DNA from 2 places in the Paenibacillus sp. NPDC056722 genome. Region 1 is predicted to be linked to the other one. Evidence: riboswitches for the same ligand, from Rfam matches in the RefSeq annotation. Region 1 holds a riboswitch; the other holds the start of a gene.
What was found. Region 1 has a riboswitch for preQ1 ahead of ACFRAM_RS08005 (queuosine precursor transporter). Riboswitches for the same ligand answer to the same signal wherever they lie in the genome.
Positions count from the first base shown of each region.

Region 2: another riboswitch for preQ1. It lies ahead of queF (preQ(1) synthase); the one in region 1 lies ahead of ACFRAM_RS08005 (queuosine precursor transporter).

Region 1 covers NZ_JBHTYV010000002.1:812,332-828,435, forward strand. Annotated here, with positions in the region: gene ACFRAM_RS07975 (HAD family hydrolase) at 1-446, opposite strand, end outside; gene ACFRAM_RS07980 (YqkE family protein) at 602-862, opposite strand; gene ACFRAM_RS07985 (winged helix-turn-helix transcriptional regulator) at 952-1,278, shown strand; gene ACFRAM_RS07990 (GNAT family N-acetyltransferase) at 1,429-1,932, opposite strand; gene ACFRAM_RS07995 (SDR family oxidoreductase) at 2,004-2,846, opposite strand; gene ACFRAM_RS08000 (M24 family metallopeptidase) at 2,996-4,090, shown strand; gene ACFRAM_RS08005 (queuosine precursor transporter) at 4,216-4,950, opposite strand; PreQ1 riboswitch class I at 4,961-5,006, opposite strand; gene ACFRAM_RS08010 (methyl-accepting chemotaxis protein) at 5,356-7,047, shown strand; gene ACFRAM_RS08015 (helix-hairpin-helix domain-containing protein) at 7,134-7,382, opposite strand; gene ACFRAM_RS08020 (pyridoxal phosphate-dependent aminotransferase) at 7,480-8,643, opposite strand; gene ACFRAM_RS08025 (D-alanine--D-alanine ligase) at 8,633-9,574, opposite strand; gene ACFRAM_RS08030 (aminotransferase-like domain-containing protein) at 9,588-11,039, opposite strand; gene ACFRAM_RS08035 (adenosylcobinamide amidohydrolase) at 11,144-11,935, opposite strand; gene lplA (lipoate--protein ligase) at 12,128-13,129, shown strand; gene ACFRAM_RS08045 (metal-dependent hydrolase) at 13,241-13,954, opposite strand; gene ACFRAM_RS08050 (Cof-type HAD-IIB family hydrolase) at 14,224-15,027, shown strand; gene ACFRAM_RS08055 (ABC transporter ATP-binding protein) at 15,092-16,104, opposite strand, start outside.
Region 2 covers NZ_JBHTYV010000001.1:90,851-106,954, reverse strand. Annotated here, with positions in the region: gene ACFRAM_RS00550 (ABC transporter ATP-binding protein) at 1-245, shown strand, start outside; gene ACFRAM_RS00545 (NAD(P)H-dependent oxidoreductase) at 388-906, opposite strand; gene murB (UDP-N-acetylmuramate dehydrogenase) at 1,027-1,938, shown strand; gene ymzB (protein YmzB) at 2,055-2,390, opposite strand; PreQ1 riboswitch class I at 2,602-2,645, shown strand; gene queF (preQ(1) synthase) at 2,809-3,309, shown strand; gene queC (7-cyano-7-deazaguanine synthase QueC) at 3,340-4,005, shown strand; gene ACFRAM_RS00520 (6-pyruvoyl trahydropterin synthase family protein) at 3,999-4,481, shown strand; gene queE (7-carboxy-7-deazaguanine synthase QueE) at 4,474-5,196, shown strand; gene ACFRAM_RS00510 (hypothetical protein) at 5,607-5,921, shown strand; gene ACFRAM_RS00505 (hypothetical protein) at 6,061-6,273, opposite strand; gene ACFRAM_RS00500 (sigma-70 family RNA polymerase sigma factor) at 6,530-7,048, shown strand; gene ACFRAM_RS00495 (hypothetical protein) at 7,082-8,197, shown strand; gene ACFRAM_RS00490 (ABC transporter ATP-binding protein) at 8,194-9,180, shown strand; gene ACFRAM_RS00485 (ABC transporter permease subunit) at 9,180-10,067, shown strand; gene catR (catDE operon transcriptional regulator CatR) at 10,173-10,499, opposite strand; gene ACFRAM_RS00475 (GTP cyclohydrolase II) at 10,698-11,480, shown strand; gene ACFRAM_RS00470 (ABC transporter ATP-binding protein) at 11,606-12,658, shown strand; gene ACFRAM_RS00465 (ABC transporter permease) at 12,735-13,529, shown strand; gene ACFRAM_RS00460 (ABC transporter permease) at 13,578-14,321, shown strand; gene ACFRAM_RS00455 (Lsa family ABC-F type ribosomal protection protein) at 14,660-16,104, shown strand, end outside.

The DNA of each region.
Region 1 (16,104 bases):
GATTTATACGTTTCCGAAGCGAACAGGCGAATAGGATAGCGGGTATAAAAAACAGGCAGCATATCCTGATCCGTATCACTTACAATGCAAACCTGATATTTCCCAAGAATATACCGGATAAAGTCTCCTGTCTCTTCATATAGTTCTGCCTGCTTATGCTCCCGGACGAGTATATCCAGCGCTTGCTCCGGCGCGAATCGGATATTATGCGTGGCGAAGAGTCGTGTAAAGCACTGCCTGTATATCTCTTTGGTCAGGAGGAACTGCCCCTCGTCCCTCATCTGCCCAGCAATCTCATAATAATGCTCTAATAACCAGGCTTGATAACTATTCGCCTGATCCTCACTGCAGTCATCGCCTAAAATCGCACTCCACATTCCCATGGTACTCCTATCCAGATTCACCAGCGTTTGAAACATATCCAAACTAATGATCTTAATCGACACTTCATGGCCCCCCAATCTACCTGCTGCCTGCGAATAACTTGAATTCCGAAGATTCCTGTGAAAAAAGTACCACAGCCTGCCCTCTCCCCGCTCCCTCTTTCATCACACACAAAAAGGACACTCATTCGAGTGTCCTTTCCTGGGCATTTAGCCGTTTATTTGAATTTGTGCCAATCTTGTTTACTGTTCTCCAGCAGATGGGCAAAATCATTATCCAGCCGCTTCTGCTCCGCTTTCCGCTGGTCTTCTACCGCTTGACGGGCTGCTTCCTGACGCTGTTTTTCTTCAGCCTTCAGTTCATCTGCCTGCGCTTTCAGCTTGCTCAGCACATCGCTGCTTAGCAGGTCTTTCAATGTAGCCGGACTGTCCGCTGCGGCAGCGCGGGGAGGCGTTTGAGTTCTTTTCTTTTTTGCCACGATGAATCATCCTTTCAGCCTACGTTTAATTCAAATTTGTTTTAGTAACGGGACTTTTCGTTTATAATGTACTATAAGAGGTGAGCCTTATGAAAGCCACAGATTTATGTCCCCGGTTACAAAAAAGCATGGATATTATGGGCAAGCGCTGGACCGGCCTGATCATCTATCAGCTTCTTCATGGACCACAGCGTTTCAGCACTATCGAAGCATCGCTCCCCGTCAGCGGAAGACTGCTCTCGGAGCGGCTCAAGGATTTGGAACAGGAAGGTATTGTTCTGCGGGAAGTTTTTCCCGAGACCCCTGTAAGAATTCAATATTCTTTAACGGAAAAAGGTCGGGCGCTTGAATCGGTCATTCGGGACCTGCAGCAATGGTCCGAGGACTGGATAGAGCCTGGAGAATGCCAATCCTGATTCCTGTCTAACTATAGAGAGCTTCACTGGACCCTACGCAATCACGTTTCGTAGGATGGAGACCGAAATAATACTGTGACGCAGGGAAACCGGAGAACGCCGGTTTCCCTTTTAGCATTTGGCCTAGAGCGGGGTATGGTGCTCCCAAGATTACAGCTTGCGGCCGATAATCACTAGATCACGTGCAATACCGTCCATTTCGGCTACCCCGGGCAGCAGTCCCCACTCCGTAAACCCGAACTTCCGCAATAGACCCAGACTAGGCTCATTATGACCAAACACGAAGCCTACGAGATTCTTGAGCCCAAGGGCCGGAGCCGTCTCCAGCGCCCGGGTCAGCAGAATGCTGCCTGCGCCACTTCCCCGGTACTTCTCACTTACATACACACTGATCTCGGCAGTCCCATTGTAAGCCGGACGTCCATAGAACGACTGGAAGCTGAACCAGGCCGCGATCTCGCCGTTATTCCTTAGTACCCACAGCGGGCGATGATGGCTGTTATGCTCGTGGAACCAACGTTCCCGCTCCTCTACGCGTACAGGCTCCAGATCGGCAGTCACCATTCGTCCAGCAACTGTTGAGTTATAGATATTCACAATTTCCGCTAAATCGTTGAGCTCGGCATCTTCAATCGTGTAGTTCTGCCAATCCATATCTTCATTCCTCCAGTATAATACATTGTCTGCCATGGTTGGCGCTTGGTTCTTACTATTACTGAAATCGGTCAGGACAAGCCGACCTGTTCTTCACTCCACTGCCAGAGCCGCTTAGCTTCCGCGGAGTCCGTCGCCCTCGGCGACAGCTCCTTAATCTTACGGCGGTAATAATACTCTCCCGTAACCTGACGCAATTCCGGGGCTGTAGCCAGATAAAGGGCGGTGTCCGCACCTTGCTCCGGGGTTAGGAAGAAATAAGACATCAGCTTCATCACTGTGCTTCCAAAGCCGGTCTCCCGGTTCACCCCAATGCTCGTACCCACTGCTCCGGGATGTACCGAATTGACAGTAATCCGCGTTCCCTGCAAGCGCGAGGCCATCTCCCGGGTGAAGAGGATATTCGCAAGCTTGGAGCGGGCGTAAGCCTTCGCCAGATTGAAGCCCCGCGACAATGTCGGGTCCTCATAATGCATTGATCCGATTTTGTAGGCACCGGAAGCAACCACGACGATCCGTCCCTGCTCTGCCGCTTGGAGTCGCTCCAGCAGCAGGTTGGTCAGCAGAAAATGTCCCAGATGGTTAACGCCAAGGTCCATCTCAAACCCATCAGCCGTCAACTGGCGCTTCGTGCTGACTACCCCGGCGTTGTTGATCAGGACATCCAATACAGAATAACGAGCGGCGAATTCCTGTGCGAAATTACGAATGCTGTCCAGCGAGGATAGATCCAGCAGCATCAATTCAATCTCTTCCGATCCACTCTGCTGTCTGGCGGCCACTAACGCCTCTTCCCCGCGCTTATGACTGCGGCAAGCCATGATGACCCTGGCACCCTTGCGGGCAAGTTCAACTGTTGTAGCCAATCCCATACCGGCATTGGCACCGGTGATGATTACAACCTTACCTTTCATACGGGTTCACTCCTCTTAGGCTGGATTCGGCAGACGCGGCCGGTCCCCTGTTCTGGTTTTTTGCGGGCGATTGTCTTAATATAATGGTACATCATTTTGCGGACGGGAGAAAGCATGCCTTCGCAAAACCGAGAGGGGAACTATTGAATATGAGCAATGTATTGAAAAGCCTGGAGCAAGGGCTGACCAGCGAAGGACTGGACGCTCTGCTCATCACCGATCCCAAGCATGTCTACTATCTGACCGGATTCGCAAGTAATCCGCATGAACGTTTTCTCGGACTACTTCTGGTCCGTGGCGAAGAGCCCGTTCTGATCGTCCCGGCCCTTGATGCTGAAGCAGCTCATGCTGCCTCTTCCGTGAAGAATATCTCCACCCACAGCGACACCGATAATCCGTATGACCTGCTGCGCCAGCGTCTGCAAGGCAAGAAGCTCGGAGCGGTCGGTATCGAGAAAGAGCATTTCACCGTCTCCCGATTCGAGCAGCTTGCAGCAGCTGTTCCGGCAGAGCGCTTCAGCGATATCGGCCATCTCTTGCGGAGTATGCGCGCGAAAAAGACGCCGGAAGAAGTCGCTGCCATGAAACACGCCGCAGAGCTGGTGGAAGAAGTGCTGCGCCGTGGCCTGAAGCATGTCAAGGCCGGTGTCAGCGAAATTGAACTGGTAGCAGAGCTGGAGTATTTAATGAAGAAGCTTGGCGCTTCCGGCCCAGCCTTCGACACCCTGGTGCTCTCGGGACCGAACACTGCCCTCCCGCACGGCGAGCCGGGTAGCCGGATCATTGAGCCCGGGGACTTCCTGATGTTCGACCTCGGGCTATATGCTGCAGGCTACGCTTCTGATATCACACGCACCTTTGCCGTGGAAGAGGCGGACAGCAAGCTGACCGGCATCTATAATGCCGTACTCGCAGCCAATGAAGCGGGGATTGCCGCTGCTATACCAGGAGCAACCTTTGGTTCAGTGGATCGCGCCGCGCGTGAAGTCATTGAAGCTGCCGGGTACGGGGAGTACTTCGTGCATCGTGTCGGCCATGGCCTCGGCATAGATGTCCATGAATATCCTTCACTGCACGGCCTCAATGAAGACATCATTGAAGTGGGCAATGTCTTTACCGTGGAACCGGGCATTTATGTGCCGGGCGTAGGTGGTGTGCGCATTGAAGATGATGTCTTCGTCAGTGAAAACGGTGCGCAGACACTGACCAGCTTCCCTAAAGCTCTGACTGTGCTTCATCTATAGAGAGAGTTTCCAATCGCCCTTGACCAAAGAAAATTGGGCGCATATTGAAAACAGCACGTCTCCATATGCGGGGACGTGCTGTTTTTTAAATACTGTAACTTGCTCTATAAGATCTCCTGGATCTTCTAGGCGGTAGTCGCCTTCGTATCGGAAGCCTCCGGGAGTGGCATATTCGGTTTATCCTCCGCAAAAGTAAACGTGCGGGCGATATACAATACCGGTGTCCCTGCTGCAGTGAGCAAGAATTTGATAATATAAGTGGTCAGTAGTATCTCTGTCCATACCTTCAAGTCGTAAATGCCGGCAAAAGCAATCGTACAGAAGATCAGCGTATCCACAAAGGAACTCACCATCGTGCTGCCGTTGGTGCGAATCCAGAGCTGGCGCGAACTGCCATAATACTTGCGAATCCAAGAATACAGCCGTACATCCAGGAATTGACTGACGAAGTAAGCTACCAAGCTGCCCAGTGCAAGCCGTGGCATCATTGCGAAGATCGTCTCCAGTGAAGACTGGGCGATATCACTCTCCTGCGGCGTGAACGCCAGCGCCATCTGCATGATCACCGTCGTCGTAATCAGGGTGAAAAAGCCAAACCATACCGCTGTCCGTGCTTCGACCCGCCCATACTTCTCGTTGAGCAGATCACTCGCCATATACAGCGTCACGTACATGGTGTTGCCAAGAGTCATGACAATGCCTGGTGGCATGGAAATGGTTTTGGAGACCTGAATATTGGCAATTACGGTGGCGACTCCTACCCAGGCATACATCCCTTTTTTGCCGAATAATCGGTAGCACAGCAGAAAAAACACAAAATTGACGAGGACAAAGAGAATCCCCCACCATAAATTAAACATCTTCTTATAACTCCTCCTAGTTTTGTTTACGCGGGATGGTTACGAACCGCGGTTCCGGATTCCGGAACAAAACATAAACACTCTACCATAACAGAACCAAAGATACCAGAATATTTTGATTTTTTGTACGAATCCTCTTTCTTCCACCCAATTCTATTCATTGTTAGAAGTTTCGACACTTTTTTTATCTTTTTTCAGAAAATAATACAGTGAAAATCAAATTTTTCACTATTCAACCGCAGGTTAATTATATAAAATAGTTATCAACTATGTGTGTTTATCCCACCAGAGCGATAGTATTAACCTGATATACGACCCTACTCACGGAGTTATCGTAGCTATCCATACATAAAAAGGCATCAGGCTTGGGATAGAAAGGCATATCAGAGAAAAGGAGAGAACCCTATGTTTCGTTTCAAGCACTCGATTAGCCGTAAATTCACGCGCTTGTTATTTGTCGTCCTGTTGCTCGCGTCTCTTTTGTTAAGTGTAAGCTTTTATTTCATATCGACTAATACGTTCGAGAGCTATGTACTGCCGCAGATCAACAAGTTACTGACGGGAGCTGTCCAGGATGTATACAAGAACATCAATTCTACCCATGCCCAGCGGGCGCTAGGCAAGAATGAGCAGTCAATTACCAATATCGAATACTACTTCAAGGACAAACGCAACCAACATGATGTAGAGACGATCTTTTTGGCGAGTCTGAACGACGGTCAAGCTACCGTACTTGCCGCTGATCATGGCTCCAAGATTAAGACAGGAGACACCCTGCAGGTGACTCCGGCTATGGAACAGGCCTTCCAGAACCAAAAAACGACGCTCAGCGATATCTATAATGACGATTACGGTGTACATAAAACAGCTTACATCGCTATTAAAGGCAGTTCGATGGTTGTCGGCGTAAGCTCTGATGTAGCCTTTATCACAGAAAGAATGAGCAGCATCCTCTGGACTAGTGCAGGAATCACCTTGGTGGTCCTTATCATCGGCATGACCGGTGCCCTGCTTATGAGCCGGCGGATAACACGTCCTATAACACAGCTCGCAACGTATAGTAATAAACTTGCACAGGGTGATTTCACCCAGGAGTTGACTATAAAAGGCACCGATGAAGTTGGACAGCTCTCCGAAAGCTTTCAGACTATGTCCAATCGCCTCAAAGAAATGATCGGCCAGGTTCTGGAGACTTCCGGTACGGTTGTCGAAGATTCCAATGACCTCAAAGAGCGCGTGAAGGTCCTGAACGGCATGGCCGAACAGTCCGCCCAGTCCGTCATCGAGATTGACAGAGGCAGTACATCCATTGCCCACAGCGCGAAGGATAACTCGCGGGCCATGGAAGAGATTAATTACAGCATCCAGCATATCGCCTCCGCAGCAGGAGAAGTTACGGAACAGATTAGCGAAGCCTCAGCCGAAGCGCTTGGCGGGAATGAAATTGCCCAAATAGCCGTTGAACAAATGCGCCAGGTCGAACGGGCTTCCGAGCAGTCATTGGGTCAGTTCCAGATTATGAATGAACGCTCCCTCCAAATCGGCGCAGTGGTGCAGGGCATTACAGAAATCACGAAGCAGATTCAAATGCTCTCCCTCAATGCGTCGATTGAAGCGGCACGGGCCGGAGAGCATGGACGCGGCTTTGCCGTGGTAGCCGGAGAGGTACGTAAACTCTCGGAGCAATCCCGGACAGCTACCGACCAAATTCGTGAATTCCTGCTTGGTTTGCAGGAGGATATGAATCGCTCTGTCACAGAGATGAACCACGTTAACTCGGAAGTAGCCTCCGGCGTCGGAAAGGTTGCAGAAGCTGGAAATGCATTCAGTCATCTGTTGATCCTCATTCAAAGTATCGACCAAAGTATTCAGTCTGTGTCGGCAGCTACCCAGCAAATCTCGGCTGGAAGTGAGGAAGTCAGCGCCTCCGTAGAAGAAACTGCGCAGATTACTGCAAAATCGCAGGCTAATGCCAATACGCTTTCTCGGAATTCCGAGCGACAAAGCGCCGAGCTTGAAGGTCATTCCCGTACAGTGCAGCATTTGCACGAGCAAGCCACAAAGCTGCAACAAGCTGTGCAGCAATTTAAGATCTAACCTATGTATTCTTAAAATGTGACAAGCCCCCGTCCGATAATGGACGGGGGCTTGCTTGTATATATCTTTTGGCCGGAATGCCAGTCTCAGGAACCTTCCGCAAACGACAGTCCTTTCTCAGCAAGTGCCGTACGCAATTGGCCCAGCGCCTTGGGACCCATGCCATGCAGCTGCAAAAGCCCCCTCTCGGTAAGCTTGCTCAATTGCTCAAGCCGAGTATACCCCGCTCCGGCAAGCGCGCGCTGTGCCGGCTTGGCCAGACTGGACGGAAAGTCAGACTCCGGCTGCTCGCCAGCCCCGTCTTTGCCAGAGCTGGCTTGTGTATTTTTTGACATAAAGGGTACACCCCTATCATTAGTAGTAGTCACTTAATATTACCAGACTTCCCACAGCCGCCTGTCTGGCATACCCATTAGCCGTCCTATAACACAATTATATCTTCACCTTCATGAAGCTCTCCATCCGCTCCAGCGCCTGATATAACCGCTCTGTGGATACTGAGTAAGAGCAGCGGATATGCCCCTCTCCTCCCGATCCAAATACATATCCGGGTACGGCTGCAACACCGGCTTCTTTCAATAGCTGCAGCGCAAACGTCTCGGAATCAAGCCCGGTGTGCGCGATACTTGGAAAAGCATAGAATGCGCCTTCCGGGACGTGGCAAGGCATTCCGATCGACCGGAATCCGTTCACCAGCAGCTCCCGGCGCTGCCGGTACACTTCTCTCATCTCGCTCATAGCCTCAAGGCCATGGCGCAGGGATTCAATTGCAGCAATCTGTCCCAGCACCGGGGCACACATGGCTGTATATTGGTGGATCTTCAGCATTGCTGCCAGCAGATCTCGATGGCCGCAGGCATAGCCAATTCTCCAGCCAGTCATGGCGAATGCTTTTGAAAATCCGCTGAGTACAATGGTCCGCTCCTGCATTCCCGGCAGTGAGGCAATGCTAACATGCTTCCGGTCATAGGTCAATTCGGCATAGACTTCATCGGAGATGACCAGCAGGTTGTTCGCCTTCACGATCTCCGCAATCGGCTGCCAGTCCTCAGCAGTCATAATCGCTCCTGTCGGGTTGTTCGGATAATTTAGCATCAGCAGCTTGGAACGCGGGGTAATTGCCCGTTGTAGCGCCTCGGCAGTCAGTTTGAAACCTTCCTCCGCTTTCGATTCCACCTCTACCAATGTACCGCCGTTAAGATAGGCAATCGGCGAGTAAGCGATATAACTGGGAGAAGGAAGAAGAATTTCGTCTCCTGGAGCGGTGAACGCCCGCAGCGCCAGGTCCAGAGCTTCGCTGCTGCCTACAGTGACTACTATTTCGTTTGCAGGGTCGTAACGGAGATTGAAGTTATTTTGCAAATAATGAGCAATTTCCTCTCTTAGCTCAGGCAAGCCCGCATTCGGCGTATATCTCGTCGCTCCCTGGCTCAGCGCCACCATGCAAGCTTCTCTGATGTGCTCCGGGGTAACGAAATCCGGTTCGCCTACGCCCAGCGAGATAATATCCTCGTTGCCGGCACTGAGTTCGAAGAACGCCCGTATTCCGGAAGGCGGGATGTCCTGTACGCGAGGCGCTATCCAATTATTCAACATGTACCGGCACCCCCTTGTTCTTGCTGCGTTCCGTCAGGGAACAGCTGATAATACGATCCAATAATGCGCTGAATGACAGTCCGGCTGCCGCTGCGCTTTTGGGAAGCAGACTCGTCATTGTCATCCCAGGCAAGGTATTAACCTCCAGTACATAAGGCACACCTTCCATCAAAAGCATATCGACCCGGGCATACACGCTGCATTTTAACGCCTTGTAACAGGTCATTGCTGCTCTGCGCACCGACTGCTCCAGCTCTGGCGGCAGGGTGATCACAACCTCTTGCGCCCCACCTACCTCATACTTGGCACTATAATCGAACCATTCCGAAGACGCCGAAGTAATGCCTATCACGGGGAGAAATTCCCTGTTCAGGATGGAGCAGGTAATTTCCTGGCCCACCGTATACCGTTCAATCAGGATCGACTGATCGGGGTCACTGGTAAAAGCTTTCAGCACCGCGCCTCGCAGTCCCTGCTCATCGTTCACCTTTTCCATTCCGATGCTGGAACCGCCTGAATTCGGCTTCACCATCACGGGATAGCCCAAACGCTCCACAGCTTCCGGTGAAAAATCGTCCATGCTGTCCCAGCACAACCAGTCGGGTGTGTTGACTCCCTCATAACGGAGGATTTTTTTGGACAGATCCTTATTCATGCACAGGCTGCTTGCCAGCACACCACTTCCCGTATACGGTATGCCCAATGTCTCCAGCGTTCCTTGTATCGTTCCATCCTCCCCGTAAGCGCCATGCAGCGCCAACAGAGCAACGTCAAGCCCCTTGACCTTCTCTAAAAGCTCCTCACGTGAATTGAATACAACCGGAACCACCTCATATTTATTACGATCCAGATGATTCATCATTTCTCTGCCTGTGTTCAACGACACCTCAATTTCAGAAGAAATGCCCCCCATAATCACGCCAACCTTCATCACCAGCACCCCTTCATCCCATTAATTGCCGCGCCGTTCTTCCAATGATTTCGATTCCTTTGACAATATCCTCATCCGCCACGCGGGAGAAGCCGATCCGCATCGTATGCTGCCCGCCGCCACCGGTATAGAACATCTCGCCTGCCGTAAAAATAACCCCTTGCGCACGGCACGCCTCAAGCAAAGCTCTTGTGCTAAAGCCCTCTGCAAATGCCACGAACAAATGCATTCCCCCGTCGCCCGTCAACGTTTGGTAAGGAACATGCTGCTTACAGCATTCCAAGGTCAGTTCATATTTCCGTTTATATTCCGCTCTGGCTTTTTTCAAATATTTCTCCAGATTGCCGTTGTACAAATATTGATAGAGGATCGACTGATCCAGAGTAGAAGTATGAATGGTCTGTGCCCGCTTAAGACTCTCCAGATAATAGATCAGTTCCTGATCGGCCAGCACCCAGCCTACCCGAAGCCCCGGAAACAGCACTTTGGAGAAGCTTCCAAGATAAATCACACTGTTGCCTGCACCAGCCGTCGCAATCAGCGGCGATACATGTGAACCCGAATAACGCAGCTCTTCATTGAAACCATCCTCAATTACCGGAATATCGTATCTCGCCATCAGCTTCATCAGGCCCTGTCTTTTCTCAGGAGACATGACAATCCCGGTCGGATTATGGTACGAAGGCACGAAGTAAGCACAATCATACTCTCCCTCATCTAATGCCTTCTCCAGTTCACCCAGGTGAATGCCGTCCCGTTCCACCCTAATGCCCTTGATCCCGAAGCCGTGCAGTTTGAGATTCTTGATCGCTGTGTGATGCGTGGGATTCTCGGTCAGGACCTGGCCACTCTTCCGGTTCAGGGCAGACAGCACAATATTGAAGCCTTCCGTGAAACCATTGGTGATCAGGATGTCCTTGCCCTTCATATCCACGCCTTTGTGCTCCATATATTGGTGCAAATAATCTATCAACGGTTTGTAGCCCTTGGCGTAGCCGTAGTTCAACAGGACATTCCCCTCTACGGCCATACGGTCCATGAAGGCCCGCTTTACATTGTCCAGATCGAACAGACTCTCATCCGGTGCGATGCTGGTAAAAGAAATCGTACCTTTGTCTGCGCGAATACCGCGCTTCATAATATCCAGTTCTTCAGCCAGCATGGCGTGATCGTTCAGATGTTTCTTCCAGTCCATTGTGCGGGAAGAAACAGTAACGGTACCAGGTGCAGTAGAGGCTACATAGTTGCCCTGCCCTTTAACGGCGTAGACAAATCCATCGTCCTCCAGCCCCTCATACGCGGCGATTACAGAGTTACGGCTAACTTGTAGCAGCACACCCATCTCACGGGTGGACGGCAGCTTCTGGCCGCTTTGCAGCGCACCTTTTATAATTAAGTGCTTCATATAGTCTTTGATTTGTATATATACCGGTCGTCCGGCAATGAGCTTGAAATCCTGAAACATCCATCATCGCCCCCATAGCTATCATGGCACACTTAGCAGGGTAAAAAAAGAACCACGGCCCCGGATTTTTCATCCAGTCGTGGTTCTTAGCGGTTCTAGTACTCTTATCCGTCTTTCCTTGCCTGCATAGATTGCAGGCTAGTCGTAACTGCTCCATAGACCAGACGTCCGATCGCACCACCCAAATCAGTAGCTGTGCCAGCGTAGACATGTTCAGCGTGGTATCGTCTGCTCTGACTCACGCCCAGTACGATAGCATCTGTTGGTGTACCCGTTGCTGTCAGGCCGTTCTCATTGTCGACAATCCCCAGATCGGCTAGAGCGGCCGCCTTAGCTTCAACAGCTGTCATCGCGGCATTAACCATTGCGGCAGGCGACAGCTGCCCGTCAATGCCCAGCATGATGTTGATCGTACCTGGCCTGTAAGCCTTCAGCACAGGGCGCACTACCCCGGCACGAGCAGCATTGCCCGCTGCTGACGTTACACAGCAGAAGATCGCAGCAGAGCCGATATCTTCTTCAGCAATCGCAGCAAGCTCCAGTGGAACGGCGGTCATCAGCCCTGCGCAGCCCGCTGCTGGATAACCCCATTCCCGCAGCTTGTTCTCCATATCCCGTACCGGATCACTACATTCATAGTCCTGGTTGACGAACAGGTTCACTGCCCGTGTCAGACGAATCATGCCTCCGCCGTATACAGCACTCGACAGTCCGTCCACCTCGGATGGGAATGCCAGCAGCAAATGGTCTTCCTTCCGCTCCAGAGTCAATCCTGGAAAGACCAGAGAGGTATATTTTGTGGTGTTCTCTTCATTCATAAAAGGCGACTTTACTGTACTAGCGACAGTTCCTACTCTTGCTTCACTCATTACTCTAGCTTCTGTGGTATCACTCATGCTCTCCTCGCCCTTTCCTTCATCGTGTAAGCCAATGCCCTCATTATTACGCCAGAGCCGGAAATCCGTCAAATGGTTTCAGCCCGCCGGAGGGATTTCATTGGATTCAGCTATGGAATTTTTTTGTGAAATCCCTGCTTTTGGTTTAAAATAAAGGCTGTATTCAATCATGCTGCAACGGAGGAACAAGCCATGCTTTTTATCGATAACACGGGGATTACGGATGCATCCATCAATCTCGCGATTGAAGAATATGCGCTCAAGCATTTGCCAATGGACGAGAGCTATTTGCTCTTTTATATCAACAGTCCGTCTATCATTATCGGCAAGCATCAAAATACGATCGAAGAGATCAATCAGGAATACGTGAAGGACAATAACATCCAGGTTGTTCGTCGTTTATCTGGCGGCGGAGCGGTCTATCATGACCTCGGCAATCTTAATTTCAGCTTCATTACTAAGGATGACGGCGAGTCTTTCCTTAACTTCCTGAAGTTCACGCAGCCGGTCATCGACTACTTGCGGAGCATGGGCGTCAATGCCGAGCTCAGCGGGCGGAACGACCTGCAGGTCGGGGAGCAAAAAATCTCCGGGAATGCCCAGTTCTCCACACGCGGACGGATGTTCAGCCACGGCACTCTAATGTTCGACCTTAATTTGGAGGATGTACAAGCTTCGCTGAATGTTAATCCGGAGAAGTTCAAATCCAAAAGTACAAAGTCAGTCCGCAGCCGTGTAGCCAACATTAAAGATCTGCTAGGGACGGATATGACGATTGAAGAGTTCCGCAGCGGTCTGCTGCGCTCGATCTTCGGAATGGAGCCTTCCGAGGTGCCACAGTACAAGCTCGAAATGGATGACTGGGTGAAGATCAACGAAATTTCCAAAGAGCACTACCAGAACTGGGATTGGAACTACGGGTTGTCACCAAAAAGCAACGTTAAACACACGCGCAAGTTCCCTGCCGGAATCATTGACATCCGGATGGATATTGAAGATTCCTACATCAAGGATATTAAAATTTACGGCGACTTCTTCGGTGCTGGCGATGTGGTGGACGTCGAGAATGCACTTCGCGGCAAACGTTACGAGCAGGTCGAGGTCAGACAAGCGCTCGCAGAGCTGGACTTGAAGCATTACTTCGGACGGATTGAACCGGAGGAGTTTTTCGGGCTGATTTTCCTGGAAGAATAGATTCCTTTCTTATAAAACAAATCATAAGGCTCTCTCACTGCACCGCGCAGCGAAAGAGCCTTATTGATTGTATGTATTGTTGCAGCAATATCGCTGCGGACCCGTAGTCCCTTACGGAGAAAGAATGAAAGCATAGATTACTAGTACTAATGTAAGTAAAATACAGACATTCTCTACTGCGCTGCCCTTCTTCGTGCCAGTGCTCATCAGCCTCAGACGCAGCTTGAAGGGTAGCGGCGGCAACGGGGTAATCCCGCGCTGAGTAACGGAGTCTGCCAGCAAATGCAGCGCATAGGATAGGCCCCCGGCGATCCACAGGCTGCCGCCGTCATTCATGCCAAGGGAAGCGAAATACAGCAGAGCGCCCCATCCGGCCACGCCGTACAGCGTGTGCGTTAACCCACGATGCGGGACAACGGATGACACGATGAGTATGCAGGCCGCGATATAGTTCCATGGATCATAGGCATCTGCGAAGGCTACCAAGCCCACGGCAATCAATATCATGACAAGATGCCTCAGTCTGCGTCCCGGCAGGAAAGAAACACTGCCAACAAGCAGAGCCAAAGCAATGTTCCAAGGCGGCTGAGCCAGACCGGCGAAATAAAGATAAATAGCTGCGCCGATCAGCGCTACCTGAAGAATTCGCAGCACGAACTCCGGAATGGCTTTGCGGACCAATAATGAATTGGGCTCATCAATATCTGGCATAAGCGAGCTTACCGCGGCCACCGCAATGGCCGGAATGGTAATCTCATAACCAAGTAGATTCATAACCGACAGGGTAACCCCGGTGCTAATGATTAAATGGGATTTGCCCATCATACGAAAACCGCTCCCTTTCCAAGATGTAAATGAGAACAAATGTACGGTTATCGAAGTATACCAAGACCCTGCCATTTTGTCCAGCTTGAACCCTGAAATGCCCTGCTCCATAAAGGATCTTCGGCAGCTTTGGCTTGTTCTTACTCCTGTTTTAGGATACAATTTGGACAACTTGTCTTACTGTACAAGCCAACTTTCAATGCCAGGCATCAGTACCCATTTGATCTGATTGTTATAACCAGAAAGAAATAAGGAGAGAGAAACCATCCATGTACAAATTGATTGCGATCGACATTGACGACACCCTGATTAATGATGACAAGGAAGTTACCCCGGCCACACAGCAAGCGCTCGAACAAGCTGTTGCCGCAGGCGTAGTAGTAACACTAGCCACTGGACGCGCGTATGCGTCGGCCCAGGCCATTGCCCGCCAGACCGGACTTAACGTGCCGATCATTACGTACCAGGGTGCACTCGTGAAGAACCTGCTCGACGAAAATGTATTGTATGAACGTTATGTTCCGCAGGATGCCGTTCGCAAGCTGTTCGAATACTGTGTGGAGCATAACTTGCATCTGCAAACTTACATTGATGATAAACTGTATGCCCGTGAAGAGAACCAGAAGCTGATCGACTACTCCGCTTTGAACAATACCCGTTACTATATCGAACCAGACTGGGAGAAGCTGGTACCCGAAAAAACACCAAAAATGCTCATCATCGACGATCCCGATTTCCTGGATGAGCTGGCGCCAATTCTGCGTGAGCTGCTGGGAGATTCCGTGCACATCACCAAATCCAAACCTTATTTCCTGGAAATCATGCATCATGAAGGCACCAAGGGCTTGGCTCTGGAATTCCTGGCCGGCCATTTCGGATGCGATCTGTCCGAGACGATCGCTGTCGGCGATTCCTGGAACGACCATGAGATGCTCGAAGCAGCAGGCCTGGGTGTAGCCATGGATAACGCAATCCCGGCGCTGAAGGAAATCGCCGATTTCATCACCCTCAGCAACAACGAGGATGGCGTCAAGCATGTCATTGAGAAGTTCATTTTGCAGACCGCAAATTAATACCAAGAGTGCCGCACAGCCATGTTATCTTCACGGCGTGCGGCACTTTATTTTATTTATGCATTCAGTGACCTGTTGAGGAAAGGATCGCTTCCTTCATCTGGTCTTCTTCCTCTTCTCGCTCCAACTGTGAATAGTACAACGCATGGTATCTGCCACCTGCCGACAGCAGCTCCTCATGATTGCCGTGTTCCACGATTGAACCGTTCTCCATGACCAGAATCAGGTCAGCCTGCTGAATCGTTGAGAGGCGGTGAGCGATGACGAGCGTCGACTTGTCGTTCATGAGCTTGCGGATGGCCTGCTGCACCAGCTTCTCAGATTCATTATCCAGCGCAGCCGTAGCTTCATCCAGCAACAGAATCGGTGCATCTTTCAGAATCGCTCTAGCAATAGATAGTCTCTGACGCTGTCCCCCTGAGAGTCTGGCCCCTTCCTCACCAATCTCCGAATCCAGTCCTTGCGGCAAAGCCATAACGAAGTCATAGGCGTTCGCCTTACGCAATGCCTCTACAATCTCCTCATCGCCGGCATCCAATCTGCCATTGCGAATATTATCACGGATCGTGCCCGAGTATAGACCAGAATCCTGGGGGACATAGGCAAAATAACTCCTCAGCCTGGACAGGCTGATCTCACCAATGGGCTGTTCATTCAAGGACAGTTCGCCCTTGTCAGCATCATAGAAGCGCAGCAGCAGCTTAAAGAGTGTGGACTTCCCGCCGCCGCTTGGCCCAACAATCGCGATTTGCTGCCCGCGTATAAGCTCCAGGCTCACTTGGTTCAGACTTTGAGTCTCCGCACCGGGATAAGTAAAGGTAACATCAGATAGTTTCAAGGTCTGAAATTGTGGAGTCTCCGTCTGCTGCTTTGATTCTTCAAGAGAATCCACCTCTGTCGGCACATCCATCACCTCAAAAATCCGCCCCGCGGCACCCAAAGACTGCTGCATGGATGCCACCAGCCCAGGCAGAGTTGAGAACGGGTTCACCAGATAGTTCATCAGCTGGATGAAGGCCAACATTGCTCCAACTTCGAGCGAACCTTTAGCTACAAAATACCCCGCTATGACCAGCG
Region 2 (16,104 bases), on a different contig from region 1:
AAGAGAAGGGCCGTACCATCATCATGGTAGTCCATGACTTGAACCATGCTTCCCGTTACGCGCAGCATATGGTGGCGATCAAGTCCGGCACAGTGATTAGTGAAGGTGCACCTGCCGAGGTAATGACCACACCGGTCTTGCGTGAAGTATTCGGAATCGAGTGCGATATCGTGCCTGATCCGCGCACGGGCGTGCCGCTGTGTCTCCCATATGAGCTTGCAGCTTACAAAGCTGTTGGACTGTAGCAAGCCATCAAGGGAAATTGGTTATATCGTCATAAAATTATCCATAATATCAATATATGTATAGAAGAACAGGCTCCCGTCATTGACAAGGGAGCCTGTTCGTTGTTAAAGTTGTGGTTGCCTGATCATCTATCCTTGATTCTTAGGTAGTGATAAGCTTGGCATATTGTATTGCAGAAGCATGAATTTCTTCATCTGTGATGGTCATTGCGCCACTGAGAATGAAGTAAGGCTGCAGTTTTGTGCCAATGAGATTGGAAGTAGCTTCAATGGGTCTAAGCAGCTCTTCCAGGCTGAATTTGTTATAGCCGGTTGGGGTATAAGCTTCCTTAGGACCGCCGGTGGACAATGCAATCTGCAATTCCTTGCCATGCAGCTTGTTGCCGTTCTCGCCATAAGCCCAGCCGTAGGTAAGCACGGAATCGAACCATTTTTTCAAAAGTGGCGGTGTGCTGTACCAATAGAAGGGATATTGAAGCACGATGCGGTCATGCTGTTCCACCAGCTTCTGTTCACGCTCTACATCGATAACCTCTGAAGGGTAAGTCTCATAAAGATTGTGTACGGTAACATCAGTATTGGCCTCGAGGTATTCCTGCCAGTATTTATTGATCTTGGATTGTTCAAGGTTGGGGTGCGCGACGATAACTAAAGTTGACATGAGTTAACTTCCTTTCCATAATAAAAATTAATTTTTAATGTTTGACCTGTAATCATTATAGTTACAAGTTTAACTCCCGTCAAGCGGGTTTATTTCTATTCCATCAAAGGGGTATGCAATATGAATATCAGCAAAGTTCAGGACGATCTGCAAGCCATTGTCACAGCAGGCGTCGTTAAAAGTCATGAAGAATTAAAGGACCGGGTATTCACCAAAATGGGGGGACGGGCAGATATTCTGGCAGCTCCCGCTACTTATGAAGAAATTCAGAAAATTGTTACATATGCGAGTGAACAGCGTATTCCGCTGACGGTACTTGGCAATGGCTCTAATGTCATTATCCGCGACGGAGGAGTACGCGGTATTGTGCTACAAACCTCAGACCTGACGGGCATGGAAGTGCGGGATGGACTGTTGTATGCAGAGTGTGGCGCCAAAATCATTGATGTATCGCGTTATGCGCTGGATCAGGAATTGGCGGGCCTGGAATTTGCTTGTGGTATCCCTGGTACAGTAGGGGGCGCTCTTTACATGAACGCAGGAGCCTATGGTGGTGAGGTCAAGGATGTACTCCACAGCGCCGTTGTCTTGAACATGGCTGGCGAACTAATAACGCTTCAAGGTGACCAAATGCAATGGGGATACCGGAAGAGCATCTTCTCCAGTGGTGAATACGTTGTTCTGGAGGCACGGTTTGCTCTTAAGCCGGGGGAAGCTGCAGCCATCAAGTCCGTTATGGATGAATTGACGTTCCTCCGGGAATCGAAGCAGCCACTGGAATACCCGTCTTGTGGTAGTGTTTTCAAACGTCCTCCAGGGCGGTTTGCCGGGCAGTTGATCCAGGAGAGCGGACTTCAGGGAACCCGTATCGGCGGTGCCGAGGTGTCCCGTAAACACGCTGGATTTATCGTAAATGCAGATCATGCCACGGCTAGCGACTATATCGGTCTGATTCAACATGTCAGAGAAACCGTGATGGATAAATTTGGCGTAGAGCTGGAAACCGAAGTGGAGATCATCGGTGAAGAGTAGTAGATATGGACTGGCAAGAGGCTGCGGGCTTTATCCGCAGCCTCTTTAGTCATCTTTTCATAACAAACGGTGTTATCCTGTTACAGATCACATGTGGTATTACGAAGCCTGAGGTATCATTCTTTAGACAAAGTGTAATGGGCACGGTCTGTCTTCACCTCTGCAGCCTCTGCATCGGAACGATTCAGCCGCAGCCCGCTGACTGCAATTTCGTAGTTCGCCTGGGGCAAGCGCACTAATTCGCCATCTCTGTTCAGCGTGCTTCCCGAACCTCTAAGAATTAGCGCACTATCCAGATAATCATCAATGACATCATCCGCATCACGGTAATCGACGCCTTCCAGCTTGAAATGAATGGTGTCTGTATCCGAAAGCTCTTGCTTCTCAATTAGAATCGTCTGGTTCACCTGTGTATTCAGCCAATCCGAGAGCTGTTGTACCTGCTGTTCCATAACCTGATCCCATCCTTTAGAAGATGATCTATAGGCTATAAGTTACCCTGTTCGCCAAAAATGAATCCGTCATTTTTGCGGTAGGAAATAAATTTATCACATTTATAATTAATATAATTAATCATTATTTTTACACTTGTCATCCCGCATACCCCATGGTATAGTTCAAGACGCACGATATCAGTTAAAGAAGAAGTCTGCGTCATTGTGCGCAGGAGAGGTTCGCAAACTCCCTCTATAAAAAACTAAGACCCTTAAGGGACGTCAGATGCCATAGCGAATGATGTTCCGCGTATAAACGGGATAACTCTGTCCATGGGTCAGTACTCGTTTATTCTTAGTAGAGCCAAGTTTTCGAAATCTCGTTCTTCTTTCCAATTCCGGCGCAGGCCGAAGGAAAAGAGAGGGATTTTTTGTCATGTCTGAAGGAAGATTGAAAGATGAAATGAAGGAAGTTACACTGCTGGGCAATCAGGGAACTCAATACCATTTTGGCTATGCGCCAGAGGTGCTGGAATCGTTCGATAACAAGCATCCGGGACGCGATTATTTCGTCAAGTTCAATTGCCCGGAATTCACCAGTCTGTGCCCCGTTACGGGCCAGCCGGATTTTGCAACACTGTACATCTCGTACATCCCGGAGCAAAGAATGGTGGAATCCAAATCGCTGAAGCTGTATTTGTTCAGTTTCCGCAATCATGGGGATTTCCATGAGGACTGCGTCAATATCATTATGAATGATCTCATCAGCCTAATGGACCCGCGTTATATTGAAGTATGGGGGAAATTCACCCCGCGGGGCGGCATTTCGATTGACCCTTATTGCAACTGGGGACGTCCGGGAACGAAGTATGAGGCAATGGCAGAACACCGTCTCATGAATCATGATCTTTACCCGGAAAAAGTGGATAACCGCTAACCCTATTTTGTAAAAAAGGAGATTTCGAAGATGAATAAAAAAGCATTGGTCGTCTTTAGCGGCGGCCAGGACAGCACGACCTGTCTGATCTGGGCGCTTCAACACTATGATGAGGTCCAAGTGGTCACGTTCAATTATAATCAGCGGCATGCCGCTGAGATTGAAGTAGCACAGCAGATTGCCGCTGATTTTAAAGTAAAGCAACATATTCTTGATCTGGGACTGCTAAATCAGCTGGCACCCAACGCATTGACACGGGAAGATATCGCCATTGAAGAAGGAGCAGAGAATGAGCTCCCAAGTACTTTTGTGGATGGACGTAATCTGTTGTTCCTGTCGTTTGCGGCAATTCTTGCCAAGCAGCTTGGCTACCATAATATTGTAACAGGGGTCTGTCAGACTGATTTCAGCGGATATCCGGACTGCCGTGATGTGTTCGTGAAATCGCTGAATGTGACGCTCAATCTGTCGATGGACTACGAATTCGTGATTCATACGCCGCTGATGTGGTTGGATAAAAAAGAAACCTGGAAAATGGCCGACGAATTGGGCCACTTTGATTATATTCGTGAGCGCACGCTGACCTGCTACAACGGGATCATTGGGAGTGGCTGCGGGACTTGTCCCGCGTGCCTCTTGCGCAGCCGTGGACTGACGCAGTACGAAGGGGAGCGAAAGAAGGGTGACTCATGCTGAACGAGGTTTCGGTATGCAAAATCTTCACCTTTGACGCTGCCCATCAGCTTATTGGTCATAAGGGGAAATGCAGCAATCTTCACGGCCATACCTACAAGCTGGAGGTTGTGCTGAAAGGTGTTCCTTCCGTGCAGGAGGGGCATTCTGACGAAGGCTTCGTCGTTGATTTTAGCGACATCAAGGCGAGGGTGCAGGAGGTACTGATTGATCGTCTGGATCATGCTTTTCTCGCTACAGGCAATGAACCTGTACTTGAGTCGCTGTACAGCTCGGGCTCTAAGGTTGCACAACTCTCATTCCGCACGACAGCCGAGAATTTGTCATCCTACGCGGCCTATGAGTTGAAGAAAGCCGGGCTGCCGTTGTACTCTGTGAAGCTCTGGGAAACACCAACGTCATGGGCGGAAGTATTGGCGGAAGATATTCCGATAGAAGGTCCGTCTTACCGCCTTTATGGGGGGTGTGACTGTGAGTAAGCTGCCGGTCATCGAGATCTTTGGCCCTACCATTCAGGGCGAGGGTGCAGTTATTGGGGTGAAAACGATGTTCGTACGCACTTACGGTTGTGATTACCGCTGTAGCTGGTGCGACTCGGCTTTTACCTGGGATGGGTCAGCTAAAGACAAGCTCCGCCTGCTGGAACCAGAAACGATTGTAGAAGAGCTGATGGCTCTGGCTGACGGCAATTTTGACAGTGTGACGATTTCTGGGGGCAACCCGGCGCTGATCGGTGAGGGGATGAAGCATTTCATCGATCTTCTTCATAGAAAAGGCATTCAGATCGCTATCGAAACCCAAGGGAGCCGGTGGCAGGATTGGTTCTATGATGTGGATGTCTTAACCATCAGTCCGAAGCCGCCAAGCTCGGGGATGAAGACCGATTGGGAAGTACTGGACCATATTCTGCGGAACATGAGGGAGTATGGACGCGCGACACATAATCTGAAGGTCGTGGTCTTTGGGGAAGAAGATTTGGAATATGCCAAATCGGTTCATAGGCGGTATGAGGATGTACAGCTCTTCTTGCAGCCGGGTAACGACAATGTTAAGGAGGCTGGCGACATCTCGGGAAGGCTGCTAAGGCGCCTGGAATGGCTGTTCAACAAGGTGATCGCCGATCCTGCATTGAACCGGGTGCGGGTATTGCCACAATTACATGCCTTAATCTGGCATAATAAACAAGGCAAGTAATAGGTTCATTGATGTGAGGTCCGGTTTCTTCCGTGTGGAGGGGCCGGTCTTTTTTACATAAGACGAATAAAAGAAATTAAAACAAAAAGTGAGAAGGAACGAAGGGGGAAGTTTGGAACTGTAGGAGCGGTAGCGACCGCCCAAAAGCTTTCCGAAGGAAAGCTCGCGACGGAAGCATAGGCTGTCTTCGGATTTCAACCGCAAACAGCGGTACAATGGAAAGAAATCTGGAGACAACAGCGGCCGGAAGTCCAAACATTCCACCGTAGTGACGACCGAGCCTTACGTTAGGATCTTAAGTTCGTCTTATGTAGAAAAGAAGATTTTACAATTTTTTATGGATAAGGCATTGCATTTTCCTTAATACCGAGTATAATACTTGGTATACAGAGAGTAAGGAGTCGGTACACATGTCAGTCGATGATTATCTGGATCTTTTAAATTACGCCAAAGCGATTAACGATGGACAGTGGCAGGCTGACATCATTGAGCGATTGAATAACCTTCCCGCAGCTTCCGCTCAGAAGCAAAGAGAAGAAAGTGTCCGGGAATTGTGGGTACAATTTGACGATGTGAATGCAGTATTGGTGGAGTTGTTCAACAAGCTGCGTGAGAATGAACCTACAGAGGATCAGAATTCGCTGAAAGAGAAGATCTGGGAGCTAAAGCTGGAACGGATTAGATTAGCGAAGCGGATTCAGAGTAAATATATCGGTATTAGATAGCAGAGGAAGAGATACGAGAGTAATAGGTGAACATAAAAAAATGGCATGCAGTTGTCTGCTCTGCCAAGACTTGATGGTCTTCTTGTAAAGTGAATTTTGGGGATTCACTTGATTAAGAAAAATAAATCAGACAATGGAATTACTTAGACATTTGCATTCCTTCACGCATCATGGTCATGCACATTGTCATCATTTCATCGCAGTCTTGCATTTTCTTCATCATCATGTCCATATCCATGTCCATCATGTTCATTTCAGACATCTTCTCCATGCACATCTTCATGGTGTTCATCTTAGCCATCATGTCCTCCATACACATGCTCATCATCATTTCCATACACATTTTTTCCATTTTAATTCCGCCTCTCAATTTGGTTTACTTGCCTACTTAAAATTACTATATTTTACTAGATAATTCAATAGCAAATTGTGAAGATTTCTAGCTTATTCCAGCATTAAACTGGGAAAAGTAAAAGACAGCTCTTTAAAAGGAGCTGTCTTTTTGCATGTGTTAAGATAAAAATGATTTTTTTCTAATCCTTCTGATACAAAAAATAGCTGTTAGTCGTCTTACTTATAGCTGCAGCGGATAAGGAGGTATAAACAAAATGAATATTCCGGAATCAGAAATATTTCAAAATATATTTTATGAACACTATCCCATTGTAAGACGTAAATTGGTGGCGCTGATCAGAGATGAAGCGGCTGCGGACGATTTGGCACAGGATGTGTTCCTGAGGCTGTACCGCAATCCACCGGATGATCCTGCAGCCCTTGGCGCATGGCTCCATAGGGTGCTTACTCGGATCGGATATGACTACATGACCAAGAAGGCCAGGGAACGCCGATTACAGGACAAGCAAGAATTGTTCTTAGGCAGTGAAGCTGCACCCCCGACGGGTGAAGACGCAGTGCTTCGTAAGCTGGACCAGGAGGATGTACGGGAATGGCTGGATGAACTGCCGGAACGTGACCGGCAGGTACTGCTCCTGAAATACTCGGGCTACAGTTATGCAGAAATCGCCGGTGAGCTAGGGGTGAAGGCACCCGTAGTTGGTACGTTGCTTAACCGGGCTACGACAAGATTGAGGAAGACGGCAACCAAAGCCCAGCCACAAATCGATTAAAGAAATCTTTTAAATTAAAGGAGGGTGAAACCGATGACGAAACTTCCCCTGAACAACGATAGAGAGAAACAAGCAACGGATGAGGCATGGGCCAGATTGCAAGCCACCCTTGCCGGAGAGGCAATAAATCCCCGCTGGAATGAATGGGGACTGACTTCAGATAAAGAAGAAGGGGGCCCTGTAATAAGCATGAAGTCTGAAATAACGGTTGGAGAAATGCCGCAAGAGGAGAGGGCCACGTATTCGGATAGCTCTTCTCACAATAATGTGCCATTACGCCGCTGGAAAATGACTCGTCGCAGCAAGTGGGCGGCGGCAGTAGCCGGCGTGGCTGCTCTTGCTGTAGTATTAGCGACCCCTGTCGGCAACACGGCCATGGCCTCGCTCCTGAACCAGTTCCGCATGGAGACAGTTACAGCTGTCAATGAGGATGACTTGCGTAATATGTTCTACCAGCTCACCGACAGAGATAACATCCATGAAGCTGTCAATGATTTTGGATCATTCCAGAGCACGCCTGGCATGGTTTCGGGAGACATGTCCCCGGCGCAAATACAGGAGTCCTTAGGTTATTCTCCCTTGAGCGCTGCACTCCGGAGTAACCATGGACAGCTGTTTGTTTCATCTTCGCAGGAGATTAAGCTTAGTCTGAAAGTTGAAAAAACAAACGAAGTCATGAAACGATTAGGAGCGGTAAAGCTGCTGCCTGAATCGGTGGACGGTAAGCCAATTACGCTGCATATCCCTGAGATTGTAAATTACAATCTTGCAGAGAATAAAAATGATTGGGCAAGCTTGCAGCAGATGAAGACACCTGTATTGACGGTAGATCCTTCTATTAAAGTAGAGGAAGCGCTGGAGGCCGTGCTCAACTTCCCGCTACTCCCTGAAAGCCTAAAGAGCAGTCTGCAGCAAACAGGAATCTTGTCAGGTGAAATTCCGATGCCGGTATTTGTTAACGACAGTAGCGAACAAGTTCAGGTAGCTGGCGTAACGGTTATGCTGCAAACGACCGATATGGGCAAGGATTATAAGAATTACAGTGCCATTTGGGTGAAGGACGGGCAGTTGTTCAACTTTAATGGAGGGAACACATTCAATAGTAAAGAGAAATTGATGGCTAAACTGCAGGAGCTGATCCAATCATGAGTGTTGCCGCGATCGAAACCCAGGGACTTAGCAAAACGTATGACAACGGCCGTGGCTGCCAAAATGTCACAATCACTGTAGGGAAAGGGGAAGCCTTCGGCTTCCTCGGCCCCAACGGGGCGGGCAAGAGCACCTTTGTCAAAATGCTCGTGGGGCTGATTTCACCGACGAGCGGTAGCGCCTCTCTAATGGGACACAGAATCGGTACAATGGAAGCCAAGTCACTGATCGGGTATTTGCCAGAATTGTACCGTTATCAGGAGTGGCTGACTGGACAAGAAGTGGTCAAGCTGCATGCCCGGCTCAGCCGAGTGGAGTCCTCTTCCATAGAGCGGAGAGTTCGTGAGGTTCTGGAAGAAGTCGGGATTGGTATCCGAAGCCGGGATAAGGTCAAGCATTATTCCAAGGGGATGCAGCAGCGGCTGGGATTAGCGTGTGCGCTAGTGGCTGACCCCGCAATTGTCTTTTTGGACGAGCCTTCCTCGGCCATGGACCCAATTGGACGCAGCGAAGTGCGCATTATCCTGAAGAAGCTCAAGAATCAGGGGAAGACTATATTTCTCAACTCCCACCTGCTGGAGGATGTTGAAATGCTGTGTGACCGGATGGCGCTGCTGAATAACGGAGTTATTCTGCGGCACGGCAGTGTATCCGAGGTGCTTCATAAGCGAATGAGCTGGCTTTTTAAAGTTGGCGGTTATTCGCCTTTTTTGCTGTCTTGGCTGGAAGAGAGAACCGGACTTGTCATCAAAGTGGCCATCGATCTGAAGAGAGACGCAAACGCCTTTTCACCAGCACAAGCAGAAGACAGCAGTGTGGTCTGGCTGGAAGCAGAGCTAGATAGTGAGGAGCAGGTAGGCTGGTTAAATTCGCTGATTATGGAGCAGGGGATGACCTTATATGAAGTTTCACGTAAAAAAGAACGTCTGGAAGAATGGTTCGTGAACGTCCTGTCGGGGCTGAACCATCGGGGTGAGCGATAATGGGCATCATTATGGGGATGACATGGAAAGAAATGCTGCGTAAGCGAGTCATGGTATTAACGTTGCTAATGACGATCATCTTTTTGTTGGCTTTTTGGTTTGTGGCATCCAGCTTAGGTAAACATGGGATTCCCGAGGGGAGATGGGGAACGGGCAATTCAGAACTGCTGATCGCCAAGTTTACCAATGGTACAATTATATTGACGCTAGGATTTTTCTTCGGTTCATTCGTGCTAGCATTTCTGGCCATTTTCAGTTCGTTTTCAGCTATAGCGGGAGAAGCTGAGCAAGGAGTGCTGCAAGCGTTGCTGCCTCGGCCACTCCCGCGCTGGAAATGGTATCTGGGTCGCTGGCTGGGGTTTATTACGCTGGGTCTGGGTTATGCCTTACTCTTGTATGTTGCCATTATGCTGATCACGAAATTTCATGCTGCAATACCAATGGACCCTACCGCGTGGATCCTGTCGTTTCTATTGTTTGCATCAGCAGTTCCCATGCTGGTGACGGTATCTATGTTGGGATCGAGCTGGTTCTCAGCTTTGGGCAATGGTGTATTTATGACCATGCTATACGGGGCGGGCTGGCTAGGGGGAATGATTGAGAAGCTGTCGACCTCGATTGGTCTGGAGCCTGAAATTATGAATTCGCTGAAAAATATGACCGGAGTCATTTCACTGCTCATGCCGGTAGACGGAATGCAGCGTAAGATGCTATCCGAGCTATTCAATTTAAAAGAACTGGGTGGTGTGGTTTCGCTGCAAACCGCTGCCTTCGGAATCAACAGTTTTGCCAATGTTCCATCAGGCACTTTCGTTATGTATGGCGCCGGATATACCTTAGTAGCATTTCTGCTAGGTCTGTGGATATTTGGGCGCAAGGATCTGTGAGCGCACGCAATACGCGCAGGAAATCTCTCCAACAACAAAAGCAGCCCTTTTTGGCTTCCGTATAGACGGGAAGTCAGAAAGGGCGCTTTTGCTTGCCGCGGGGAATCAAATCTTTACACCAAGCTCAATCCAGTCTGAAGACCAGTTGCTGATTTCCCCAAGGATCGGGGCTAGCGCATGACCTTTGTCCGTAAGCGAATACTCGATTCGTACCGGCATCTCCGGATAGACTTTGCGTTCGATAATTCCCTCATTCTCCATTTCCTTCAGACGGTCGGACAAGACTTTACCGCTGAGGTTCGAAAGACAGCTCTCAATTTCGCCAAATCGACGAGGGCCTGGGATGAGTACGAAAGCAATCAGGGCCACCCACCGTTTGCTCAATAGATCAACGGCTTTCTCGAAGCGCGGACACATGTCGAAATCATTCATTGGCATCACCTCTGCATTCATTATATCACAAACTTACATTAAGTAATTATAAATATTAAAATATATATTATAACTTGACGAAGTTATATTACAATGATAAACTAACTTACAAATAGTTACTTGTTTAGCGCAGCCTAATTGCAGCAATATTCTGTTTAACAAACATAACCTATAAATGAACTCAAGGAAGGTGTACTCATGATTAAACCTGATATCATTTCTATTCTGCAAAAAAAAATTAAGAAGATTACAATGGATGAGTCCACCAATATATTGGTAGGCCCGATTACTCTGCCAGTCAATCTGGACGGGGAGACGGTGACTTTTAAATGGTATAACTGGTTGAAAGTTACCGATGAAGAACTGCTTCAAGAAGACAGTCCGGAAGCTACAGCAGCCCTGATTAAACGTTTATCATCTCTGAATCTTGCCGAAGGTCAACAGTCGAGCGTATTGGTCTACGGCGACTTTGAAGGTTCTGAGGATGCGCTGATCCGTATGCACAGCATCTGCCATACCGGGGATATCTTTGGTAGCAAGCGTTGCGATTGCGGCTTCCAGTTGCATCAATCCATGAAAATGATCGTAGAGCATGGCTCAGGCGCCTTGTTCTATCTCGCCAATCATGAAGGAAGAGGCATTGGCCTGTTCAGCAAGGCGATGGCTTATATTTTACAGGAAGAAGGATACGATACGGTAGAGGCTAATCTGGAGCTGGGGTTTGCAGATGATTCCCGGAACTACTCCGATGCGATCAGCGTGCTGCAGCACCTGCGCCACAAACCAGTCACTCTGATTACCAACAACCCTAGAAAGCTTGATGCCTTGAAGACAGCGGGAATGAATGTTGTGAAAAGAGTACCGCTTTGGGGCGATGTTTCCTCCTTCAACGAGAAGTATCTGCGCACCAAGGTTACCCGTTCAGGTCACCTAAACGATGATACTAATGGCGAGCTACGCGACAATATTAGAATCGTTTAATAATTGTATCTTTTAAGCGGCTTCCACACACAAACTGGAAGCCGCTTATTTTGGCTAGTGCTTTTCCGCATTGTGCATTATAATATTAATCTGTTCATTCAACTCTTAGCTTAGCGAGGTATAATATGGCTGCCATTCAAGTGCAGGACTTAAGAAAGACATTTAAAGTCCAGAAAAACCGCGAGGGCCTCAAAGGGGCCTTCGCTGATTTGTTTAAAAGGGAATACACCGAAGTCACTGCGGTCAAGGACATCTCTTTCACGATTCCCGAAGGAGAAATCTGCGGGTACATCGGAGAGAATGGAGCCGGGAAATCGACAACCATCAAGATGCTGACCGGCATTCTTGTGCCGACCTCCGGCGTACTTTCGGTTGGTGGTTATGTGCCGTATGAAGAACGGGAGAAGTTCGTTCGTAATATCGGCGTTGTATTCGGACAGCGCAGCCAGCTATGGTGGGATATCGGCGTTATTGAATCCTTTCAGCTGCTGCGCAAGGTATATCGTGTATCGGAAGCTGACTTCAAGAAGCGGCTGGACGAGCTGGTGGAACGGCTTGCGCTCCAAGAACTGTTGAATCGTCCGGTGCGCAAGCTCAGCCTGGGTCAACGGATGCGCTGCGAGCTTGTGGCGGCGCTGCTGCATAATCCTTCGATCTTGTTCCTCGATGAGCCAACAATCGGACTGGATATTGTAGTGAAATCGGAAATTCGCGACTTCCTCAAGGATATGAACCGTGAGCATGGCACGACCATTCTCCTCACAACACATGACTTGCAGGATATTGAAGCACTATGCTCACGTGTCATTATGCTGGATGACGGACGGATCATTTATGACGGAGGACTGGAAGAGCTGAAGCAGCGCTGGGGGACCGGCCGGGAAGTGCTGTTCCAATTCGGAACGGCCACCAAGCTTGGACAGCTTAATCATTGGACGGACGGCATGCCGGTGACCTGGTCTGCGGAGAACGACCTGAATGCCAAAGCATGGATTCCGCTGGACTTGAACGTATCTGATGTGCTGGGCCGCGTGGTCGGACAGGCTGATATCACGGATATTAAGATCATCGAGACGAACACGGACGATATCGTACGCAGCATCTACCAATCTGGCTCTGCCGAGAAACCGGAAGAAGCGCGGGCCGAGCAGGACGGGAAAGAGGTTGTACATGTCTAAAATGCTCGGTGTGGCATCTTCATCTCCGGGTGGTTCCACCCGCAGGCCTGACTCCGGGGGCAACAGCCGCAAGCTGCTGCTCGGTGCCTATTTCGATTTCATTCGCATTCGTTTTCTAACGATGCTGGCTTACCGGGTGAATTACTACTCAGGTATCCTAATCTATACACTGAATATTGGGGTCAACTATTTTACCTGGAAAGCAATCTACGGCGACGGACAGGCACTTGGCGGCTTTACGGCTGCTCAGATGACCACCTATGTTGCGGTTTCCTGGATGGCGCGTGCGTTTTACTTTAACAATCTGGATAGGGAAATCTCGACAGATATACGGGATGGTAGTATCGCAATCCAATTCATACGGCCTTATAACTATATACTGGTCAAAATGATGCAGGGACTCGGAGAGGGACTCTTCCGGTTTATGCTGTTCATGATCCCAGGTATGGCCATTGCCATGCTGCTGTTCCCGGTAAATCTGCCGACTGCCCCGTCTGCTTGGATCGGATTCCTGGTCATGCTGTTCTTTAGCTTCCTGATCAACTCACAGATCAACATAATCACCGGTCTCTTGGCCTTCTTCGTGGAAAATAATGAGGGCATGATGCGGATGAAACGTGTTGTCGTCGATCTGTTCTCGGGTCTTATCGTACCAATCAGCCTCTTTCCGGGCTGGATGTCCTCCGTGCTTGAGGTGTTGCCGTTTCAGGCAATCACGTACCTGCCGGGTTCCGTGTTCACGGGACGGGTACAGGGCGTTGGAATATGGAATGTGCTAGGAATTCAGGTTCTCTGGTTCCTGCTGCTGCTCATTCCGATTGTCTGGCTATACCATGCGGCGCGGAAGCGTCTGTTCGTGCAGGGAGGTTGAGGAAGTTTGTATTACTTTGGATTAGTCATAGAGTATCTTAAAAATTATATGAAGACCCGGCTGACCTACCGTGCCGACTTTTGGGTAGAGGTCATTTCGGATTTGTTGTTTCAGGCAACGAACTTTATTTTCATTCTTGTTATATTCATGCATACCAACAGCCTTGGCGGCTGGAATCAGAACGAAGTGGTGTTCGTCTACGGCTTCTTTATGGTGCCTTTCGGCGTGTTCAGTTGTTTTGTGAACATGTGGGGCTTCAGTGAGCGTTATATCGTTAAGGGTGAGATGGACCGTATTCTGACGCGTCCGGCGCATAACCTGTTCCAGATTTTTCTGGAAAATATAGATCCGCCGGCACTCGTGGGCTCCTTCATCGGTCTCATCATCATGGGGATCAGCGGGTCCAATCTTGGCCTTCCGTTTGAGTGGTGGACCATACCGGTGCTGATCCTCTTTACACTAAGCGCGGTAGCGATCTATACAGGCATCTATACGGCTTTGACTTCGTTATCGTTCTACTCGGATGCACCGACCGGGATTCTCCCGCTGATGTACAACATTCAGTCGTATGGTCGCTATCCGGTGACGATCTATAACCGGGCAATTCAGGTGCTGCTCACCTGGATTATCCCGTTTGCGTTTGTGGGTATCTACCCAGCGGCGCTTTTCCTGCAGCGTGACGAAATGAAGAATATGGCGTTATTGACGCCTGTTGTTGGCCTGGTATTCCTGGGCATCGGACTGATGGCTTGGAACTATGGGGTAAGACGTTATAAAGGTGCAGGCTCGTAAAAAAGCAGCCGATTCTTATCGAAAAGAGCTCGCTAAAGGGAAATTTGCAGAGGAAACGAATTTGAAAGTTGAAATTTAACGACATGCATGTTAAAATTACCCTAATTATTGATGACAGGGGTTGAAAGGAATATGTAGAATTCTTGCGAAGCGATAAAACAAAAAAGCGATGATTTTTCGCATGTTTTATTTGTGATGCAAGAAAGTTACGTATTCTTTTCACTCAAACAATATCTCCTTATCTATGCCCTCAAGGGGTTAGATTTGTTGTGTTTATTTGAGCTACGAGAAAGTAACTTTCTTGTAGCTCTTATTTTTTTACACAAGGAGATGGTTGTATGTCATTGATTAATGTTATGAACCTCACGTTTGCCCATGAGGGCAGCTACGATAATATATTTGAGAATGTAAGCTTTCAGCTCGATAGTGATTGGAAGTTAGGATTTACGGGCAGGAACGGCAGAGGGAAGACGACCTTTATGAACCTTTTGCTCGGTAAATACGAATATAGCGGTCAGATTTCTGCTAAGGTCAGCTTTGATTATTTTCCGTTCCACGTTGAGCACAAGGAGTACCATACGATAGATGTCGTAGAGGAAATTTACCCGGATTATCAGCATTGGGAGTTGATGCGTGAGCTTACATTGCTGGAGGTATCTGAGGATGTGTTATACAGACCCTTTGATTCCTTATCAAACGGGGAACAAACCAAGGTGTTGCTGGCTGCTTTATTCCTCAAAGAGGATAGCTTCCTGCTCATCGATGAGCCAACCAACCATTTAGACATGAAGGCAAGGCGGCTCGTTAGCGACTATCTGAACAGCAAAAGCGGATTTATCCTCGTGTCGCACGACCGGTCCTTTCTGGATCACTGCGTGGATCACATTCTCTCAATCAACAAGACCAACATCGAGATTCAAAAAGGAAATTTCTCGGATTGGTGGGAGAACAAACAGCGTCAGGATCAATCAGAGCTGGCTGAGAACGAGCATCTGCGGAAAGATATCCGGCGTTTGTCGGAAGCGGCTAAACGAACTAGTGACTGGTCGGATAAAGTGGAAAAATCGAAAAATGGTACCCGCAATTCCGGCTCCAAGTTAGACAAAGGATACGTAGGCCATAAGGCGGCCAAAATGATGAAACGCTCTAAAGGTATTGAGCAAAGACAGCAGACGTCCATTGACGACCGTTCCAAGCTGCTCAAAAATATTGAAAGCTCCGAAAATCTGAAGATCTCACAGCTGGCTTATCACAAAAACCAGCTTGCCGAGCTGATTGGAGTCTCGATCCAATATGGGGAGAAGACGGTGTGTGAGGATGTCAGTTTCACCATTGAGCAGGGCGAACGGATCGCGCTTTCAGGGAAGAACGGTTCCGGTAAATCGAGCATTATCAAATTGATTTGCGGGGAGGAGCTTAGTTATACCGGTACTTTTAGAAAAGGAAGCCAGCTTAAGATCTCCTATGTATCCCAGGATACCTCACATCTAGAGGGTAATTTGACAGATTACGCGAGGCGGAATGACATAGATGAGAGCCTGTTCAAAGCGATTCTTAGAAAATTGGATTTCTCCAGAGTGCAATTCGAAAAGAACATTGAGGATTACAGCGGCGGACAAAAGAAAAAAGTGCTGATTGCCAAAAGTCTATGTGAGAAGGTCCATCTGCATATTTGGGACGAGCCGCTTAATTTTATTGATGTGATTTCCCGGATGCAGATTGAAGAGCTGCTGCATGAATACGCACCGACGATTCTTTTTGTAGAGCATGATAGTGAGTTCTG